Regions from separate parts of the Paenibacillus sp. 276b genome, predicted to be linked through region 2. Evidence: riboswitches for the same ligand, from Rfam matches in the RefSeq annotation. Region 2 holds a riboswitch; the other holds the start of a gene.
What was found. Region 2 has a riboswitch for thiamine pyrophosphate ahead of BLV50_RS22735 (ABC transporter substrate-binding protein). Riboswitches for the same ligand answer to the same signal wherever they lie in the genome.
Positions count from the first base shown of each region.

Region 1: linked by a shared signal. The riboswitch ahead of thiC (phosphomethylpyrimidine synthase ThiC) and the one ahead of BLV50_RS22735 (ABC transporter substrate-binding protein) in region 2 are both predicted to bind thiamine pyrophosphate.

Region 1 covers NZ_FNRR01000005.1:357,460-360,881, forward strand. The annotation lists gene BLV50_RS23815 (IclR family transcriptional regulator) at 1-603, shown strand, start outside; TPP riboswitch at 721-834, shown strand; gene thiC (phosphomethylpyrimidine synthase ThiC) at 1,194-2,981, shown strand; gene BLV50_RS32895 (hypothetical protein) at 3,098-3,265, opposite strand; gene BLV50_RS23825 (aspartate/glutamate racemase family protein) at 3,330-3,422, opposite strand, start outside.
Region 2 covers NZ_FNRR01000005.1:115,346-118,767, reverse strand. The annotation lists gene BLV50_RS22750 (DUF2798 domain-containing protein) at 1-274, opposite strand, end outside; gene BLV50_RS22745 (VOC family protein) at 461-847, shown strand; gene BLV50_RS22740 (NAD-dependent epimerase/dehydratase family protein) at 865-1,620, shown strand; TPP riboswitch at 1,766-1,878, shown strand; gene BLV50_RS22735 (ABC transporter substrate-binding protein) at 2,100-3,140, shown strand; gene BLV50_RS22730 (thiamine-binding protein) at 3,364-3,422, shown strand, end outside.

The DNA.
Region 1 (3,422 bases), 240 kb from region 2:
GCTACTTTGGAGGACAAGGGGTTTGTGATCCGGGATGCAGCAACCGAGAAGTATCGACTCGGCATACGTATCTGGGAACTGTCTGCCCATATGTCTCGCAGCGATGATCCTGCCATTTTGCTCCTTCCTGCGATGGAGCGGCTGAGAGATCGACTGGGCGAAACCGTGAGTTTATATCTGCGTGATGGCAGTGAGCGGATTCGAATTCAAGCCGTACAGAGTGATCAGGCGATTCGTCGTGTAGCTCCGGTGGGCGTCAGACTTCCGTTATCTGTGGGAGCATCCAGTAAAGTGTTAATGGCTTTTGCCACCGAAGAGGACCGCGAAGATCTGATGAATGGACCGGAATGGCCGGTATTTATCGATCCCAAAGTATATTTGGCCCAGATGAAAGACATTCTGGAATATGGCTACGCAACAAGTTATGAGGAGCGTGAACCAGGAGCCGCGGCAGTATCTGTACCCATCATGGATCGGAAAGGCAACATCGCTGCTGCTCTGTCGGTATCCGGGCCTGTTAGTCGCCTTTCGCAGGAGACGTTGCATGAATATGCACCTGTACTGAAGGAAGCTGCTACACAGATGGGACTTATGTTATCCTGATTTTATGTTCTGGAATATAAAGGTTGTTTTTATGATTCGGTTGCGCTACTCTGTAATGGACGGCCCAACAGGGTCAGCAATTGAATATAAATTTGCGGCTTAAATGCTGCAACTTGTTAACGTTACTGGGGGAGTCCGAATTGTCCGGACTGAGACGGAATCGCATGAGATTCTGGACCCTTTGCACCTGATCTGGATCATACCAGCGTAGGGAAGTAATCGGCGATACGACCACGAACACCGTATAATGTGACCTATGGATGGACTCCGTTATGGAGTCTCTATAAGGTATGTTATTGGTGATGGACATAAGCCGGTTCCCTTGGGAACCGGCTTTTTTTATACAGTAAACAGGCGGAAGCTGGTGTCAGATCTGCTTTTGGATAAAGGGCTGGGTGCCATTGGCGAGCATTGGGTGTAAACCTTTTGCTTCGACTGTCTGTATTAATTGAAGTGTATGTCCCTATTTTGTGTGGTATGGTCGCTCTTCCTTTTTCTATGTTGTGGATGATTTGGACCCGTGAGCAAGCATTTCAATCCAGGCAATCACTAATGAGGAGGAGACAAGAGCGATGAGCACAGGAAACCGAATGATGGGACAGGACAAGCAGAATCTGCAGTTGGCAGAGGAAAAAGGTACGACAGGACGGGTTCAGCCCTTCCCGGGCAGCCGCAAAGTATACATTCATGGCTCACGACCGGACATTGCTGTACCGGAGCGCGAAATTGCCCTTCATGACACCAATACTCCCCAAGGAGTGGAGCATAACGAACCGCTGCGTGTTTACGATACGAGCGGACCAATGACCGATCCTGGATTTCATGCCGATATCCGGGCAGGGCTGCCAGCGCTGCGCACCCGCTGGATTACGGAGCGTGAAGATGTTGAAGCCTACCAGGGAAGAACGGTCAAACCGGAGGATAACGGATTGAAACCAGGAGGGAAGCGAACTGGAGCCGAGAAGTATCCAGGCTTGCGTGCTAAACCATTACGTGGACAGGCAGGGCGCAGTGTGACTCAGATGCATTATGCACGGCAGGGAATGATCACGCCGGAGATGGAGTTCGCCGCTATTCGTGAGGGTGTGGAGCCAGAGTTTGTGCGGCAGGAGCTAGCGAGTGGAAGGGCCATCCTGCCGTCGAATATTAATCACCCAGAGAGTGAGCCGATGCTGATCGGGCGTCATTTTCATGTGAAGATCAATGCGAACATCGGAAACTCTGCGGTATCCTCCTCCATCGAGGAGGAGGTGGAGAAGATGACTTGGGCCGTACGCTGGGGATCGGATACGGTGATGGATCTTTCCACAGGCAAGGACATTCATACGACCCGCGAATGGATCATCCGCAATTCACCTGTACCGATTGGAACAGTACCGCTCTATCAGGCGCTGGAGAAGGTCAATGGCGAAGCAGAAGCACTGACATGGGAGTTGTATCGTGACACGCTCATAGAACAGGCAGAGCAGGGTGTGGACTATTTTACGATCCATGCAGGTGTGCTGCTGCGATATATTCCGCTGACCGCCAAACGTATGACGGGCATTGTGTCCCGGGGCGGGTCCATCATGGCAGCATGGTGCCTTGCGCATCATCAGGAGAATTTTTTGTATACCCATTTTGAAGAAATCTGCGAGATTATGAAAAGGTATGACGTGGCGTTCTCACTCGGAGACGGACTGCGTCCAGGAAGCATCTACGATGCTAGTGATGAAGCCCAGATGGCGGAACTGGCTACGCTTGGTGAACTAACACAAATCGCCTGGAAGCATGATGTGCAGGTGATGATTGAAGGTCCGGGACATGTGCCGATGCACAAGATCAAGGAGAATGTCGATCTGCAAATGGAGATTTGCAAGGAGGCGCCGTTCTATACGCTGGGGCCGCTGACGACCGATATCGCCCCAGGATATGACCATATTACCTCGGCGATTGGGGCGGCGATGATCGGCTGGTTTGGCACGTCGATGCTCTGTTATGTTACGCCAAAAGAACATCTGGGCCTGCCCAATAAGGATGATGTGCGGGAAGGCGTTATCGCCTACAAGATCGCTGCTCATGCCGCTGATCTGGCGAAAGGTCACCCACGTGCCCAGCGGCGGGACGATGCGCTGTCCAAGGCACGGTTTGAGTTCCGCTGGAGGGATCAGTTCAACCTGTCACTGGACCCGGAACGTGCGCTGTCCTACCATGATGAGACGTTGCCGGCAGAAGGGGCTAAGGAAGCCCATTTCTGCTCCATGTGCGGCCCTAAGTTCTGTAGCATGCGTATTACGCAGGATATTCGTGCTTTTGCGGCAGACAACGGCTTGTCCGAGAATGAGGCTGTGGCCGCGGGTATGTTGGAAAAGGCTGAGGAATACCGGACACGCTCTTAAGCGTCGTTACAGCGCAATCTGGGCGGCCTGACATGGTGAAAAGCTGTTCTTCTCCGTGATTGAGGAGAGGAACAGCTTTTTTCTAATTTCTTGTATGTGTACAATCATCTGAACAATCAGTTCTCATCAGTATGAGTTTCTTGATTTTTCTTGTTCCACATTTTATATAAAATCCCCGCAATAACAAATAACAGTGCATCACTGAGTTTGAGATTACTTCCATGTAAAAATGCCGAACAGGCAAATCCAACTACAAATAATATAACAACATAAAGAAAACGCACGCTTATTCCTCCCGTCAATTGTAGATGTAGATGGTTTGAATGGCTTACGTCTCGGATTCAAAGTCTAACGCCGCTTCAAGCTCAACTTCTTCTCCAAATACGCCGCTAGCGATGCCAGCGGGCTATAGATCGCCATGCCTGTATCTGATGTGACCCG
Region 2 (3,422 bases):
TGACCATGAAAAATGACATAGCCAGCACGCCCAGGATTTTGTTGGACTTGTCAAAAGGTAAGGAAAATGCAATTTTTCGCGCTACAGGTCCGACAATAAAGGACTCCACCAGAAATGCAATGACAAAGCACAATATGAACTGAAGCAATATTTCAAGCGCGGACATCTTGCTCAATAACCCATTGTGCCATAAATTGAAGGCCATCATGACGATGACCATTCCTGTGCACATCATCATTCCAAAAATAATCTGTTCTTTCTTCGTTGTTGGCAATTCTCTCATCCTCTCTGTTTACCTTCGTAATTATAGAGATGACGAACCCCTCCTCATAAGTGAACATTCTGTGAACAATTATAATTTTTCCAAATTAAAATCCTATTTGACAACCTCGTAGTACAGCCCTATGATATCCCTTAAAATGGTAGAAAAGATTCAATGCATATAAGGAGGATTTGGATTATGAGTTTTCAAAAGCGCATTGACCACGTCGGCATTGCCGTTCGTGATCTAGAGACCACGCTGCGTTTCTATACGGAGATTGTTGGTCTTGAATTGAAAGATCGGGTAACCCACACCAACGGTGTCATTCAGCTCGCCTTTCTCGGCTTCAACGGAAGCGATGAGACTGAGATTGAGTTGATTCAGGGATACAGCGACAAGCTGCCTTCCGAAGGTACGGTGCATCATTTTGCTATCCATGTCGATGACCTTGAGTCTGAGTACAACCGCATTAAGGCAACTGAGGCCGAGTTTATTGATGGAGAGATGATTACACTGCCTAACGGTTACCGTTATTTCTTCATCTATGGACCCGAGAAGGAATGGATCGAGTTCTTCCAGCGCTAAGAATTGGAGCTGATTTAATGAACATTTTAATTACCGGCGCAGCCGGAAAAATTGGACGTGACTTGTCCCAACACTTGTCAGAAGCATTTCACCTGCGACTAACGGATTTGAATATCGACAGACTGCATACGTATCAAGGGACAAGCCATGAGATCATGACACTTGATGTGACAGATCCCGAAGCCTGTCAGCACGCTTGCGAAGGCATGGATGTGGTTGTACATCTGGCGGGAGATCCTTCCCCGCATGCCGGATTCTATGAATCGTTGTTGGACATCAATATCAAAGGTACATTTAATGTATTCCGTGCAGCTAAGGACCAAGGTGTGCGGAGAGTCATTCTGGCAAGCAGTGCACAGACGATCGAGGGGTATCCCATTGATGCTCAAGTCTATCCGGACATGCCGACACGCCCACGGAATTTGTACGGAGTTAGCAAATGTTTTGGTGAATCGCTCGCTTCCTATTTTGCATATACCGAAGGTTTACAAAGTGTAGCAATACGTATAGGTGCATATGATGATTTCCAACCGGATGGACCCGCGCTGGAGGCAAGGGATATGAGCGCGTATATTAGTCCGGCTGACTTGTGTGATTTGATGTTCAAAGCAATTACAACTACAGATCTGGAGCCCTTCACCATACTGCATGGGATCTCGAATAATCGGTTTAAACGATTGAATCTGGAAACCACTCAGAAACAGGTAGGCTATGACCCGAAATCCGATGCTTTTGCACTCAGTCAGATTTCCTTATATGATTCGCCACGATAATTGTTGAAAATCACACATCTAGAGAGGTCGTTATACGCATGTATAATGGCCTCTTTGATTCATTCATACGTGCCCCTATCCAGTTCCTGACTGGACATGCGTGGGCCTCTGGCCTATAATTACACCTAGTAATGCCCGTAACTTCATAGTTTCCCAGGGGAGTCGGAATAGGCCGGCTGAGAGTGTATCCCACCAAGATACTGACCCTTAGACCTGATCTGGATCATGCCAGCGTAGGAATCGGAGTATATCGAATTGGCCCAGCCTCTTTGCTGAGTGCCACATCTCTAACGCCTGCACGCGTCCCGGATTAACGGGGCGCTTTTTTAATGTTCTTTTATATAGCCAGAGAGCTAAAAAAAGTGACGTCATCCGGATCATAGCTGGTATAAATCTGTCGATTTATGCAAGAAGCTTGGATATGAAGCCAAGGAGTACCCCGCGCCACTGGCCGGACAACATGAAGGAGAGAAATGAAGATGAGATGGCGTAAAATGATGGGCCTAATGCTCTTGTGCGTACTACTTGTGGCTGTGGCCGCATGTGGCGGCAAAGAAGCTGCACCTTCAGGAGAAAATGGCAGCAGCAACACCGAAAACAGCAATGAAGGTGACAACGCAGCCCTCAAGGACATTAAAGTGGTGCTGGACTGGACACCAAATACGAATCATACCGGCCTGTATGCGGCTGTAGATCAAGGTTTTTACAAAGCCGAAGGCTTAAATGTCGAGATTGTACAGCCAGGTGCCGGAGGCGCGGATACGATGGTAGCTTCGAACGAAGTGCCTTTTGGCGTAAGTTATCAGGAGAGTGTAACCCAGGCCCGCACACAGGGCGTACCGCTCGTGTCCATCGCTGCAGTCATTCAGCATAACACGTCCGGATTTGCCGCTCCGGTGGACCGGAACATCAAATCCCCCAAAGATTTTGAAGGTAAAACCTATGGTGGCTGGGGCTCCCCGGTGGAAGAAGCTGTGATGCAATCCATTATGGAAGGCGAAGGCGCCGATGTATCCAAAGTAAAAAATATTAGCATGGGCGATGCAGACTTCTTCACCGCTGTGAAACGCGATATCGACTTTGCCTGGATTTTCTACGCATGGACGGGCATTGAAGCCGAACTGCGCGGCGAACCGATCGACATGTTATATGTGAAAGATTATTCCGATGCACTGGACTACTACACACCTGTACTCGTTACCAATGAAAAGACGATTCAGGACGATCCCGAGTTGGTTAAAGCGTTCTTGAAAGCGACTTCCGAAGGATATCAATATGCGATTGAACATCCCGAAGACGCTGCCAACATTCTGATCAAGGCCGTACCGGATCTGGATAAGGATCTTGTACTCGCAAGCCAGAAGTGGCTGAGTCCAAAATATCAGGATGACGCACCACGCTGGGGTGAGCAAAAGCAGGAAGTATGGCAGAACTACACGGATTGGATGTTTAGCAAAAAACTGCTCGATAAGCAGGTAGATGTATCCAAAGCATATACAAACGAGTTCTTACCCCAATAAAATTATCCATATAAAACGAACTTAGTATTTACACGATGACGAAGAGGACAGAAATAACGTGAAAAAGCGAAGCGTTCGCCTTTATCACCGGATTTTCCCTTTGGAGAAGGGAATCAAAAAAATCTGGGGATAACAGCGATTGGAAGGTTATTCTGTCATCGAAGTGGCAAGTGTAACAGTCATTAGTTCATTTTATATATTTCGAAAGGAAAAGTGATCTCTCATGGCAAGCACACTACTTAGCATTCAAGTCATTCCCAAAACGCCAAATGGCGAAAATTC